Regions from separate parts of the Leuconostoc falkenbergense genome, predicted to be linked through region 1. Evidence: riboswitches for the same ligand, from Rfam matches in the RefSeq annotation. Region 1 holds a riboswitch; the other holds the start of a gene.
The links. Region 1 has a riboswitch for thiamine pyrophosphate ahead of ACI3ES_RS06075 (hypothetical protein). Riboswitches for the same ligand answer to the same signal wherever they lie in the genome.

Region 1 (7,557 bases):
GTGTCTTAACGAGTTGACGCGCTTCACTGGGTTGTAAGGATTGTCCTATTGTAACGTGTGGTTGATACGGTATATCACGACGGTAAAAAGGCTTAAAATTATCCAGTTCATAAAGCTTGTCGTGTATCATTTTGATTATGTCTGCGCCTTGCGCAACGGATAACCAAACGTAGCCGTTATCCGTGTCGCCTCCAACACAATTCAGTGTTAGAGTGAACGACTCAAGACGTTTCACAACAGATTGCACCGCATCACAAATACTCGTATCCGAGGCATTACTTTTGAAAGGAAACATAAGCGATACATGAGGTCGAATATGTGTATATAAGCTATCATGTTTTTGTCGAATCGACTGAATGGTTGCTTGATCAACTGAATTAAAGTCTGGAAAAATCAAAACGGACCGATATTTCATCGCCACTCCTTTTATTATTGCACATCAGATAAACAGATTAATCACCATTTTCGCGTAGCCATGGTCGATCGCTAACTTCATTTTCAGTGATAATCCGATGCAGAGTTTGTTGCGCTTGCGGCACAAACATTTTTGGCTCCGGATGAATGGGTACAAATTGCAAATCCAATGTCTCTGTGCCATCTTTTTGCAAAAATCCCCCAGCCTGTTCAACTTCAAAACCAATACCAATAGTCTCTTGTGCATCCCCCCAAGAATTTTTGTCCGTCACATTTGTGGCGATACCCAAGACTCTGGTTACGCTAACGTCAATATTCGTTTCTTCTTTAAATTCCCGTACAACCGCTTGCATTGGAGAATCGCCATATTCAAGATACCCCCCAGGAAATCCCCAGCCAGCGTCTGAATCCCAACGTTTTTCCAACAAAATAGCATCGTGAGTGTCATTCCATAAAACACCAAACGCAGAAACAAAAATCATGCCCTCATGACCAACTTTCTCCCGCATTCGCGCAATATAATTCTTATTCATGATGTAACCCCTTAATCAAAATTTTGTGCAACAAATCACTTTTCATTATAGCACTACGACGTATTAATTATGAAAATAATGATATTCGGTGATCACAAAAAAATCTGGGTCAAATTTCGATTTATTTGGATTGCGCAGTAGTGAAGCTGTCCCATTTTTCTGGCAATAATGTCATTTGCCAGAAACGTAATTCTTCTGCACTACTATACATAAATTGTTGCAACAACAAATCCATATCAAGTTCATCTTGATGTTTATTCACTAAGTCATCTAATAATTGAATCATCTCATGAACGTAACCTTGAAATGTCTCATCAGCGTACGAATTAACAAAATCAATATAAATTTGTTGCGTGCCTTTTAAGTAATCTTTTCTTGCTAACATTTCTTGGAAAATTTCTAGATATAACCAGGGGCATGGTAGTAACGCTGCTAATGCATGAACTTCCCCATAACTATCAAAGGCATGGTGCATGTGGCAAGTATAGTGATAAGTTGTTGGTAAAATTTCAGCCTGTTGAATCTCGTCATCAGTCATATTAAGACCTTGATATATCCCATTTTGCTGGTCAACATCATAAGCTGTAATTGCCTGAATGCCTGATTTTAAAGCATCAATAACTTGTGAATCCTGACTTGTCGCCAAAATTTTATCATAAATTGCTAAATAATTTTTGACATAGTAATTATCCTGTATCAAATATGCCTTAAAGGCAGACAAAGGTAACGTCCCATCTTCAATGCCCTTAATAAAGGGATGATTCTTGCTTGACAGCCAAAGTGAAGTTGACTTTTCGTGTGCTAATTCGCTAAATTTCATGATATTCTCCATTCTTTTTTATAAAATATCTAAAAACCCCAGCTCACTGAAATTGAGCTGGGGTCGCCAAAAAGCATCGTAAAATACAACATCATGATATTGATGTGGCTAATATAATATCTTCCTGCGTCAGTCTTAACTGCTTCAGGTTCAATGGGTATGATCTCAGCTCAAGGCACCCCAGATATCTTACATAAAAAATTATAACACACGTATTCATTAAAACAGTAATAAATTTTAAGGATATGCAATTGATTCATCAGCTAAAAGCGAAAATGTGCCATACCAGCCAAGTTATTGGATGCTTTTCACAAAACCCTTTTAAAAATTATTCTTACTTTGCTCATACACCGCGATTGCTCTTAATCGCGCAGCTTTATGATCCACAATTGGCTGAGGGTAATCATCATTTAATTTCACACCATAAGCTTTTTGTTCCGCATCAGTTAACTGATTAGGCTGATGTATTTTTTTGCTTTTGATAGATTTCAATTCCGGAACATATTGCGTGATAAACGCGCCATCAGGATCAAATTTTTCTGACTGTATTGTCGGATTAAATACTCTAAAATATGGCACACTATCTGTACCTGTCGACGCAGCCCACTGCCAACCACCAATATTACTTGCAGAATCATAATCAACTAATTTTTCTCGAAAATACTTCTCACCCCAACGCCAATCAATTAATAGATCTTTGGTTAAAAAAGAAGCAACAACCATTCTCAAGCGGTTGTGCATCCAACCCGTTTCATTTAGCTGACGCATGGCAGCATCGACAATTGGAAAACCAGTGCGCCCTGTCCGCCATGCTTTAAAATGATCCTCATTATTTTGCCAAACAACATTTTGAAATGATGTTTTGATTGCCTTTTCTTGCTGATCTGGATACATAGCATAAATCATATTGTAGTAATCACGCCAACACAGCTCTTTGATGAAGGTCGTACGACCGTCACTTTCCGGTTCCTGCCTGACAGCATCATAAACTGTCCGAATTGAAATTTCACCGGTCCTTAAATATCGTGATAAATGGCTGGTAGCATCAAGGCTTGGTATATCACGATTTTTATCATAGTCAGCGAGTTTATGTGACACAAAGTCGATCAAAACTTGTTTGGCAACCGACTCTCCAATTTGGTTTTCGTAAGCATAACTGTCACATGGACGGATTAGCTTTTTAAGCTCAGCTGTTGCGTCATTGTCTGGCAGCACCAGTTGCTTTTTGACAATTTCCGAATGCCTTTGATCATAATTTGGTGATTTTTTAGGTCGTTGTATCCATTGCTTAAAGTATGGTGTGAATACTTTGTATCCAGTACCATCTTGTTTTTTAATATCGAACGCACTGTGCAATGTAAAATCTAAAAAAGGATGTGGCGTTACCTGCAACTCATCACGACAATATTTTGCAATTGCTTGATCTCGTTTTCTACCATAACCCCGTTCATCAAAATTAAAATACAAATCTTGCCAATCCGGCAGCTCTTTTTTTAATGCTGTAAACACAGTGGTGACATTTCCTGAGAAAATATGCAAGCTGATTTTTTTTGCTTTTAAAACTGATTTAAAATGAGACACACTGGCAAAAAAAGCACTTTGATTGACACTGCCACTAGACGCGATTTGCTCTGGGTCAATAACAAATACTAAAGCAAGATGATCACTATTGGCAACAGCAGCTGACAAAGCTGTATTATCTGCTAATCTTAAATCTCTTCTAAACCACATCACACTTGTCTTAGTCACAAAAATACCCCTCACATTTAAATTATTTTGACAGTTGTCGCTTGTAAATTTTTCTGGTACTCAAAAACCAATAATTACGAAAATCACCCACTAATTTTGAATATGGATAACCCGTTAGTCCTTGTTGACATAATTGTTCCGACAAATACTCTTTCAAAATCCAAGGGTCTTCGGGCGCAACGTGATCCAATTCTAATATCTGATTGATTTTTGAAACAGAAGTGTTTAACGCGGCTGCCACATCCTCAATTGCTAAATGGCTCATTTTGAGATTTTCCTTGAGTTCCTTACTTGTATTGAAACGCTCAGTAGAATTTAGAGACATGTCACTCCCCCCTTTCATTGTTCAGTTCACGATGTTAATAAAGCTATTATCAATTGTTAAACCAACATAATTATGATTTATGTAATACAACGAGTATAATGCTTTCACACTTTTACGTAAAGAAATTTGATTTTAACTGCAAAGCACACAAAAAAACGCCAATATTTGGCGCATTTCTAATGATTAATCTGAACGTTTATGAAATTTAGCAATGGATTCATTAACGCGTTCAACTTTCAAATGCAAATTGATTTTGATAATTATCCAAACCGCAATATAGATTGTCAAAAAGCTCAACCAAAAGGTGGGCTCATACAAAACTTCAGGTAGCCCCAAAGTTAACGACGCAGCACCTAAAGTTATCATTAGCGTACCTATAAAATGTAGTATGAGAGCGACAAGATATGAAAATCGTTCAATGTCAAAAATCATTGATAAAATACCAATTAAGCCGCTCATCACTAGTACAATTAACGTGTTGATAGGATCAACATGTGTTGGTTCAGAAAAAAAGATAATACAAATCATGTAAATGAACGACCCATAGCCAAACCCATGAATCACGTGACGCAAAATTTCTTTGATCATTTCTATCTCCTCAAACCGACAAACGAGCAATCAAGTCTTTTACATATCGCCGACTGACCACAGATTGATTATCCTGAGTTAAGTGCGCGGTCATATTGCCTGCAAAACTCTCCGAGAGGCTTTGTAAATGATTAATATTGATGACAGCGTGTTTGGATATTTGAACGAAGTATTGATTTTTAATGCGTTGGCAAAAATGAACCAACCTTTCTTTCGTACATACTAGTCGCTCTGTTGTATAAATTAATAATTCATCATCAACAACGTCAAGCAAAATAATTGTCTCAACCTTCAAAACGATTATCTCATCTTCCGCCTTAACCGTCACAAGATTGGCAGTCTCTGACTGATATTGACGAATGTAAGCCATCAAACGTTGCGTTTCTAAGCTATTTTCTTTTGCTCGGACGATTACCATTGGCTGCTCATCAGGAACTTCTGTGCTGATTTGAAAGACAATTTTCATATTTGCCTTAACCTCGTTTGTTTAATTAAGTAAGTTTTGTCTTTGTTTTTGTGCAATAAAGCTTGGTAGCAAAACAATTAAAAATGCAACCAGAATCAGTGCACCGACAATGCTATAAGTCTGTACTAAACTCAACAGTGATGACCATTTAATTTGAACGCCCATTAAACGATTAAAATATCGGATAGCATTAGTCTGTTGAAACGTATCTTTGATCGTATCGTTCATCAATACTTGGCGATACAGCGAGGCAATATAAGAGGCCGGTGTCATTTTCATGATTGTTTGTGCAAAAGTTGGTAGTGATCCAATTGGAATGTAAGTACCAACTAAAAATCCTGATGCAGTACCAATAATGGTTGCCAGTTTTCCAAAACTATCGACTGTTTGAAAACGACTGGCTAATATAGCATTAACTAACGTTGCCAATATAGCGCTCAACACCATTATACCTAATGTCGGCACAACTTGTGATATTTGAAACGATATTTTATCAGTTACCACAAAATATAACCCCATGACAACTAACATGGCTAATTGCATGATAAACCCAATAAAAGTCGCGCTTATCAAATAGCCAAAATGAATTGACAATGGGCCAGCATCGGTTAAAGACAAGTCTTCCAGCACATGTTGTTCTTTATCTTTTACCATTTGTGAGAGTGCCGTTAAAGTCGTTGTAATACCTGTAATGGCAAGTGTTCCGCTTATTAACCAAGTATCTAACAATTGATTTTTATGACTAATGCCCGCCCAATTAGATGAAATCCCTTTTTTTAGAAAGACTAGATAGAGAACAAAGGAAATGAGTGCGCCAAGAAGTGAAAAAATTACCCCGCTACGATTTCTAAAATACAACATCATGTTACGTTTTACCATAGCCAACATATTAACGCATCTCCTTTCCAGTTAATGTCACAAACGCATCATCCATCGTACCTAAACGATATTCAAAATTGGTTAAAATTGACTGATGTTGTGTGATTAGCGAAATTGCCTCTGTGATACTGGCAGTTTTGATAAGTAACTCATGTTCGTTCATCACTTGGCTAACCATATCTGGTGATAATGTTTCATTCAACTGTTTTGCATTTGGACAAAATAATGTTAATTGATTGCTGGCATAGCGCTGCTTGATCTCATCAGCAGAACCGCTGGCAATAATTTGTCCATGATCAACAATATAGACCTGTTGAGCATGATCTGCCTCGTCCAAATAATGCGTTGTCAGTACAATTGTCAACTGACGATTCTGCTGCAAGTCATACAGTAATTGCCAAATTGCTAGTCTTGTCTGAATGTCAAGACCAGTTGTTGGTTCATCTAAAAACAAAATATCTGGACTATTTAACAGTGCTCGAGCAATATCAACACGTCTTTTTTGACCGCCTGACAGTGTCCCATATAATTGACCGGAAAACTGAGTCAATCCCAAATCGTGAATCAAAATGTCAACTTGCTTCAAACCGACATTTCGATACTGTTTGGCCCGAATCATCAAATTCTCTTTTACAGTCAGCTGATCATCAAGCACACTATTTTGAAAAACAACACCTATCGTCGTATTTGGTGCATATATTATGTCACCCGAGCTAGGCTTGCGAATACCGGTCAACATCCTCATTGTAGTTGATTTTCCCGCACCATTTGGCCCTAGGACAGCTGTTAAACTCCCTTTTTCAATATTCATGTTAATACCATCAACAGCGATATGATTACCATATTTTTGTGTTAAGTTAATTGTTTTCAATATCATGACTTAACCTCCTCAACAATGAGTATAACAAAGTACGATTCAACATTGATTCAAATTCTGCCAACCGGTTGAATTCGTTTGGTAAGCGGTAAAAATTAATAAAAATAATTTAGCTATTTAAACATAAAAAAACCAATAACTTTCTAAACATTAGTTTGCTGAAGTTATCGGTTTTAATTTATCTATTAGTATTTGTCTATTTAAATGTTATTGTGCCACCGGGTGCAAAATCATCTGAATCTGTTCCAGGCGTGACGCCAGTATGATCAACAACAACTCGCAAGTTTTGCAAATTAAAATTTTTATTACTGGTCAAAATTTCGATAGAAGACTTAATGCTGGTATGTGGCTCTATTTTACCAAGATAATTGTCAAATTCGTAAGCACCAAATGTGCCAGAACTAGAATAGGTCATATTATTGCCATCAATTACTTTTAAATAATCTCCGCCATTTGTAGAACTAGTATCAATTTCTCTATTTGTCGTATTGTTTATTGTATAAAAAAGCGAGACGCGATAATATTCTTTGGGAAGTTCATTTTTATTAATATTCTCTTCCGCGTCCGTGTAGTCATTAGTATCTCTTTTATCCGTTTTTTTAATAACCACTTTGGTAATACTTAGGTCAACGCCATTAACAGAACCCTTATATTGTAGTGGTTTGTTAAGTACCATGCTTTTATCTTTTGCTTGACTAGATTTTGTCGCGCTGCTTTTTTCAGAAGTGTTATCTTTAGTTTTTGTATCACTAGGAATGAGTGCAAAAATAATAACTAAAATCAATGATCCAAAAGAAAACAGTAACCACTTTTTTAAGTGTTGTTTACGTTGCACGATTGCCAAAACTAAAAACACGACAAAAGTTAGCAAAAACAGTAATACTGCAGCTCCTAAAATAGTTTCCA
Region 2 (7,557 bases), 730 kb from region 1:
GGCCCATGCCCGTGTCCAACAGCAATGCCATCACGAATTGTGGCATCAACGTATCTTTTCCCATGCAAAATCGCCACATCTAAAGTTTTGCCAAGCGCTAATTGTGCTGTAATCGCTGCCGAAATAGTGTCTCCAGTGCCGTGGGTACGCTCCGTAAGAACCCGCTGACTTGCCAACCAGAAATCTGTCCCATCAGCCAATAAGACGTAATCCTCAATACGTGATGACTGCCCATGACCTCCTTTCAATAAAACATTTTTAGCGCCTAATTTTTGAATCGCCTTAGCTGCACGTTGCATGTCTTGCCGATTATTAATCGCTTGACCACTTAAAATTTCAGCTTCTGGCATATTAGGCGTTACAAGTTCTGTTAGCGGTAACAATAAACTTTTAACGGCAGCCACTGCATCAGGATTAAGCAACTTTGCGCCACCTTTCGCAACCATTACCGGATCTAACACATATTTACCAAAATCAAAATTTTGCAAGCCTTTGGCAACAAGCGCTACTGTCTCTGCGTTTCCGAGCATACCAGTTTTGGTTGCTTTGATAGCTAAATCATCAGCGATTGATTGCATTTGTGACCAAATCATATCAGGTGGTGTCATCAAAACATCTTGAACACCCAATGTATTTTGCGCTGTTAAAGCGACAAACACATTAGCACCATAAACACCCTGTGCAGCAAATGTCTTTAAATCAGCGCTAATACCAGCACCGCCACTACTATCAGCACCAGCGATTGTTAATACTTGTGGTGTTTCATTGCTCATAAGTATTGCACACTTTCAGTCATAAATGTCGCTACTTCCTCACTTGTAATTGCAGCAAGTTCATCTAGCAATTGCATACTATAAAAACCTGGTGTCGTGATTTGATGGCTGGCTTTGAGGCCAGCTAACTTAAACGTTGCCATCGTGTACATGACATTTTCCATAGTGAGTGATTCAGCCACAAAAGCACCAATCATGGACGATAATGCATCACCAGTTCCCACATTAGTTGATAATAATGGCACGTCTGTCTCAATGACGGCAGTTTGATGCCCATCGCTAATAACATCTTTGGCACCACTTAATGCAATTATGGCACCAGTCTTTTCTGCTGCTAATTGTGCGATGGCAATTACATCACCACTACCAGTGGCGTCAATGCCTTGGCTGTCAAAATCAATATCGGCAAACCACGCGATTTCCGCTGCGTTACCTCGAATAATATCAACATGCCCTTCTCGCATCAAAGTCTGCACGGCCTTACTACGAAAAGGTACTGCAACAGCAACTGGATCCAAGATAACAGGTTTATCTAAGTTAGTAGCGACCTTTGAGAGCGTTACAATATCTGATAATTCATTGGCCTTAAGCGTACCAATATTAATGACAACGGCATGTGCAATTTGACATAAATCATTAAATTCACTAACTTCGCGACTCATAAGCGGCGAACCACCAATAACATTCACTACATTGGCTACGAATTGTGGGGTAACAAAGTTAGCATAGGTCAGAACAAGCGGTGATTGTGTCCGTACATTTTTAATTGTCATTAGTATTGACTCCCTTTTTCATAGGCATTCCGCCAAAATTTTAGTTCAAATTGATACGATTTTTCAAAAATAGCGACATCTAGTCGACTGTCTGAATGGTCAACAATCTGCCAGTAATAGGTTACCAAATCATGGTATTGTTTACTGGCATAATATTGCTGCCAACCATTGTTTGTTTGATGTGCCAGTGCTTTAGCTATAAAGTAATAGGATTCCACACAAGGTAAGGTTGCCATGATTGCTGACATAGCACCTTTTTGAGCTGCTGCACGCATATGATTAACATAGGATTGCCCAACCAAATCTAAAGGCTTTGAGGCAACAGCATCCACTAGACTAAGATGTGCTTGTCCCTCATCATCGCTTGTCGGTCTGGTTAAATGTAATGATTCATCAATTTGATCAACGATAGGCATAAAAGCTTCGATATAACTGGCATCTTGAGCCGTATAATAATCGGCTTGATGCTTGGTTAATGAGTTATTACCAATTGCTTTCACGAAAGGCTCAGCCATTATTTGAGGCATAAACTGTTCTCTAATTGTTTGTAATGAGGTCATGTTTTCTCCATAATAGGACACAAAAAGGCCGCGAACCCACTCCAAGAAGATGCGTTCACGGCCAGTAATCAACATTTAAAAAACACTAGCTTATGCAACATATCTCCCTGCGTACGTACTAACGTCATCAGGTTCAATGGGTATTTCTCAGCCAATCGGCACCCCAGATATTTTATTCATTTCAAGATAAGTGTAAACGAATGTCACCAGATAATCAACCCCACCATTCAGGATCAACATCTCTCATTTGATGTTTCAGTGACAATTGCGAATCACTTGTAACACGTTGGTAAGTCGTTGTGTAGGGATTTTTCATCAAATTAATCATTTGCTGATACTGTGTACTTTTCAAAAAATCAGCTAATTGACTGTGATTTTGCCAAAAAGTCCACAACATATAATCTGCTTTACCATTATCATTTTGAGCCACAACACCGGCAACATTTACTAACTTACCAATTAGTTTATCATTATCATCTTTAGCCTGAAAGGCAATTTGATGAATCACACGGCCAGTTAATTGACCATTAATATAACGACTATCAAAGCCTAATGGCCGTTGAAATTGTTGGACAATTTCTGGCGCATCCAAAATCAAAACATTCGAACCCGCCAATTGTGATACCTTGCCGAGGTAAAACACGTTGTCTGGATTCGCTGTTTGAAGTGCTAATAATTCTGAAACTGACTGTTCTGGTGCAAGTACAAGATTAATTTTCATAAGAATGGCTCCTTTAACATTGTGACGACATCTGGTGAAAGCCGAACTGCATTACGCTGAATAAACTGTTGGACGCCTTTAAACGTTGTCAGATCAACTGTGGGTGTCATAGCATCTGATGCAACTAATGCTTTTGCATAGACAATATCTGAACGCGTCATCATCGTCATGCCCCATGGCTCGCTCAGTAACAGTGATTCCCATTGATCAGTTAATAATGCTTCAGCTCTTTTGAACCGATTGTCTTTGGCAATAAAACTACTCAGATCTGTTGGATTTAATTTCATAGGGTCAACACCTTTCCAATTTGATTAGGCAAACTGAGTTGTTGCTCTTCTGGCAGTATCCAATAAACACGACGATACTGTGACATAATCGGTGATGTTTCACCGTCACCATCAGTTAGGATAATCACTGTTGTCGTCTCACGAGGTGTTTTTTGTTTATCTAGATAGTCAAAAATACTTTGAAATGCCGTTCCTCCGCCAGCACGGCGCTGCCAATGATTGATATTTTTAATCACTTCAACTGCTGTATCAAATGAAAACACGCGGACTTTAGCATCAAATTGTTGTGTTATTTGCATCACATTGGCTAGGAATTTACCCACTAGTCTATCACTAATAGAAGCTGAATTGTCGACAAATACCAAAATTTCATTTTCGTACGTACTAATTTCACCAAATAAGTCCATTCGATAGGCTTGGCGCCGATTAAATCGTGCGCGTGATGGTTGCTTTTGATTAGGTACTTGGCTTACCCCTGTTTTGAAGATTTGACGCCAATTTTTTTTAGGCACCACCACCGCGGAAATCTGTTGTATGACAGCACTAGCCAAGTGACCTCGCCCAGATTTTTGTGCATCTTCATTGGCTTGCCGAATGACTTGTTCAAGTGCCGATTTAGCCTCATCAGACTCATCGCCAACACTCGCCCAATCACCGTGGCCGTCGACGTCACCATGAGCAGGCACATCATCTTCAAAACGACTGATTAAATCAATATAAGTTTGCGAATCTTGATAAGGCGCAAACCATTCGCCGTACACATCAAACAACATTTGCAAAGTCACAGCCGTTGGTAACTCACCTAATTCCTTAGGTAAATATTGATTAATCGCCACATCAGTCCCTAGATCAACAACTGATTTTGCTTGGTGCGTTGCAGCATAGCGAACTGGGTGTTCCCAAATAACATGCAGTGATTCATGTGCCAATGCAGCAGCAATCTGATTATACGTGCTGAAATTTTCCGTTAAACGTGCTGGATTGATTACTAAGTACCAACGATGATTTTGCCATTTTAATGCCAAAGGATGCGGTGCTAACAGGTTCATTTCGCGGGTTAAATTCATGACAATGTTGCCATATAGTGGTGAAACATCGAGTAAGGTTTTAATACCACCTAATATTAAATTATCCGTTTCATCCTTTGTTATCATCTGGTCGCAATGTCCATAATTTGTTGATACAACACGTTTGCATAGTGTTCTTCTGAATTGTACAAATCATCTAAAATTGGAGCATTTGTCATTTGCTTAACCAGTGCATATTGACCATCTGGTGCCAGCAATTGTAGTAATTCACTAAAACGTGCAGCGTTATTATCGTGTGTCATATCTGCCGTCAATAACAATGTTTTCATCACTGTCATTTTTTGAATTTCTGAATAGCTTTCAAATTTGGAACGAATGGTTAAAGGTACTTTAGGTCCGTCTGGTTTTGAGTCAAAGACTTCTTCGGCAGTTAAGCTAGGCGTTTGTTCGCGTACAAATCGAACAAATTGTGTTGCCACTACTTGACCTAAATCACCCGCCACAATATCAAATAACAAATCTTCTTGCTGACGATTAGATAGCCTAAGCAATTCAAAAAGATCATCCGACACACGTTGCCAAGCACGTGGGGTTGGATTCAAATCAACTTCACGCACGTCAGGATACAACAAACTAGCATTTTCAGCGATAAACCTGCGCACCAAATCATGAATATTGGGCCGTTGATCCCCTTTAGCAGCCCATGCTAACCAATCTTTCACTGATACGCTCATCACTAATCTTGTTGTCCGATCCTTAATTGCGGCATCAGAAGTTTGAACCGCATATTCAGATGTCTCAAAACCATGCATACTATCATCTGGATTTTCTGCCAAGATAAGGAGAACATTTTTTGGCAAAATTAGATCATTAATCTGTCGTTGTAACACTAAATTCATCAGTTCAGCCTGAACAGCTTGTGAGCCACGATTGAATTCATCTAAAAACCAAATAATTGGTTGACTCGGTACCGCTTCAGCATGCTGAATAATTTGAATCAGCGTATGTGTGTAGCCAAATTTAACGTCAGCAAGTTGCCCATAATGTTTAGTTTGCAAAAACGCACTTTCAGTCAAGGGCGGTATTGGAATCGCCAAATCGCCTTTTTCTGACAGAGAAACCACCGTTGTAAACAATTGCGCATTCATTTGCTTTGCCACATCGCTCACTAAAGCAGACTTGCCAATGCCTGCTTCTCCAACAATATTAGGCACATTACCGCCTCGTAATATCAGTGGGACTGCCGTTAATAATTGTTGATAAGTTAAACTCATAATGAACCTCATTCCTAACTATATTTTACCGCAATCCAAACAATCATGCTAAAATGAAGATATGACAAAAAAAATTCTAATTCTCGGTGCTAATGGTCAAATTGCCAAATTAGTGGTTACTATGTTAGCCAATACCGACACACAATTAAAGCTCACCTCTCTTCACGCCAAACCAGCCCAACATATTACCAAGCTAGATGCAGCAAATGAAGCTGATTTGGTGACGGCATTAAAAGATATTGACATTGTCTACGCCAATATTGGTGCCGAAGGCCGTCAAAAAAATGTGGCTAATGCGTTGGTCAATGCCATGCATACTGCTGGGGTGTCTCGCCTGATTTGGATCGCAACAATTGGCATTTACAATGAGTTGCCACCTCAGCAAGCTGATTTGTGGCGCAATATTTTAGGTACTCCCGAAAACGAAAACAGCTATATTGGCGATCAAGCTGTTGCCGCGCAACGTATCACAGCATCTCAACTTGATTACACCATTATCAGGCCAAATGAACTCACCGATGACAATAAGATGCAGCAACTAAATGTTCAAACTGATCCACAAGAAGAAATTATTGGTGGGCCAATCACACGCACTAGTGTCGCCGAATTTGTCACGAAACTCATCAACAATCCCGACCAATATATCGCTGAATCAGTTGCAATTTCATCAACTCACTAAACTTGATAATCATAAAAAGGTTCCAGAATGAATTGCCTTGACTAAGCAAATTTTTCTGCCCTTTTTTATTAGCAAGTTGTTATTTTTAGGAACACTCATTTATGAAACACACTTTAAAACGCTACACACTGGCACCATTAGCACTCAGCTTTTGGATCCCCCTACTGATTATGTTAGCTTATTTTGCCTATCGTCACATGGCACCATTTGGCACCAGCTCAATTTTAACAGTAGACCTCGGTCAACAATACATTGATCAATTTGCAGCATTCAAGCATACCTTACTGCAGCATCCTAGCAGCTTTTTTTACTCATTTTCTAATGCCTTAGGCGGAGATATGCTGGGTGAATGGGCTTATTATTTAATGAGTCCTTTTAACCTTATTTTTCTAATGGTTCCTAACGCCTCACTCCCCAGCGCCATTCTACTCGTCACTGTGCTCAAATTTGGGGCAGCTGGCCTATCAATGGCTTATCTATTGCAGAAATTGCACTTGCAACAACATTACTATGTCACTTTGTTCGCCGTTAACTACGCACTATCTGGTTGGTTCATTGCAAACGACTTAAATTTGTTATGGCTCGACACCGTCATTTTACTGCCATTGGTAATTTTGGCACTTGAACGTTTGTTTTATCAACAATCTTGGTGGCAATATAGCCTTCTGCTTGGTGCCAGTATTATTTGTAACTATTATATTGGCTATATGGTCGCCATCTTTATCGTGTTGTATTTTTCTTGGCGCTTGACTTGGCCAAATATTAAACATCGTTGGCTAATTTTGAGACGATTTATTATTAGTTCAGCTATTGGTGGCGGCCTATCAGCATGGCTAATTTTACCGACTTATTTTCAGCTCAAATTAGGCAAAACGCAGTACAATTCTGATTTTTCTTTCAAGTTTGATAACAATCCTTTACATCTTTTGTTTAAATTAATTCTGGGTAGTTTTAATTTTGACCAGATGCAAAATGGGCAAGCAAACTTTTATGTAAGTGCTTTCGTTTTAATCACACTAATAGCTTTTTTCACGACACGTGTTATTAAATTACGCGTCAAAATCGGGGCATTTTTACTGTTAGCCTTCTTAATATTAGCCACTACTTGGGCACCACTTACTTTACTATTCCACGGTTTTCAATACCCAGTTTGGTATCCATACCGTTTCAGTTTTTTGATTAGTTTCTTTGTCATTTATTTAGCTGCTATTAGTTGGCAGCCAACTTGGCGGCCACGACTGATGACAATTACTACTTTGTTAATCATATTTAGTGCAATTGCTATTTATGCCACACTCAGTGATGCTAAAATCAATTACATCAATCGTTCAAGTATTGCTTTATTCATTGGCTTAGCCTTGCTAACATTGGCGCAGTTCACTTTTAAAGTTCATGACAAATTTTGGCTACCCATTTTAGTTGGCTTAACGTTATTATCCCTCACAGCAAATGTCGTTTTCAC

Region 2: it holds a riboswitch for thiamine pyrophosphate, as region 1 does, so the genes downstream of both, ACI3ES_RS02500 (transcriptional regulator) here and ACI3ES_RS06075 (hypothetical protein) in region 1, are expected to answer to the same signal.

Annotation. Positions count from the first base shown of each region.
Region 1 is NZ_CP174386.1:1,223,021-1,230,577, forward strand. It holds gene ACI3ES_RS06065 (2'-5' RNA ligase family protein) at 1-415, opposite strand, end outside; gene ACI3ES_RS06070 (NUDIX domain-containing protein) at 453-947, opposite strand; gene ACI3ES_RS06075 (hypothetical protein) at 1,069-1,767, opposite strand; TPP riboswitch at 1,872-1,960, opposite strand; gene ACI3ES_RS06080 (deoxyribodipyrimidine photo-lyase) at 2,089-3,516, opposite strand; gene ACI3ES_RS06085 (DUF2316 family protein) at 3,539-3,841, opposite strand; gene ACI3ES_RS06090 (DUF3021 family protein) at 4,025-4,429, opposite strand; gene ACI3ES_RS06095 (LytTR family DNA-binding domain-containing protein) at 4,440-4,895, opposite strand; gene ACI3ES_RS06100 (ABC transporter permease) at 4,917-5,783, opposite strand; gene ACI3ES_RS06105 (ABC transporter ATP-binding protein) at 5,785-6,651, opposite strand; gene ACI3ES_RS06110 (hypothetical protein) at 6,848-7,557, opposite strand, start outside.
Region 2 is NZ_CP174386.1:490,241-497,797, reverse strand. It holds gene thiD (bifunctional hydroxymethylpyrimidine kinase/phosphomethylpyrimidine kinase) at 1-773, opposite strand, end outside; gene thiM (hydroxyethylthiazole kinase) at 770-1,546, opposite strand; gene ACI3ES_RS02500 (transcriptional regulator) at 1,546-2,106, opposite strand; TPP riboswitch at 2,194-2,282, opposite strand; gene ACI3ES_RS02495 (hypothetical protein) at 2,321-2,827, opposite strand; gene ACI3ES_RS02490 (hypothetical protein) at 2,824-3,114, opposite strand; gene ACI3ES_RS02485 (VWA-like domain-containing protein) at 3,111-4,268, opposite strand; gene ACI3ES_RS02480 (ATP-binding protein) at 4,265-5,416, opposite strand; gene ACI3ES_RS02475 (NAD(P)H-binding protein) at 5,478-6,095, shown strand; gene ACI3ES_RS02470 (YfhO family protein) at 6,197-7,557, shown strand, end outside.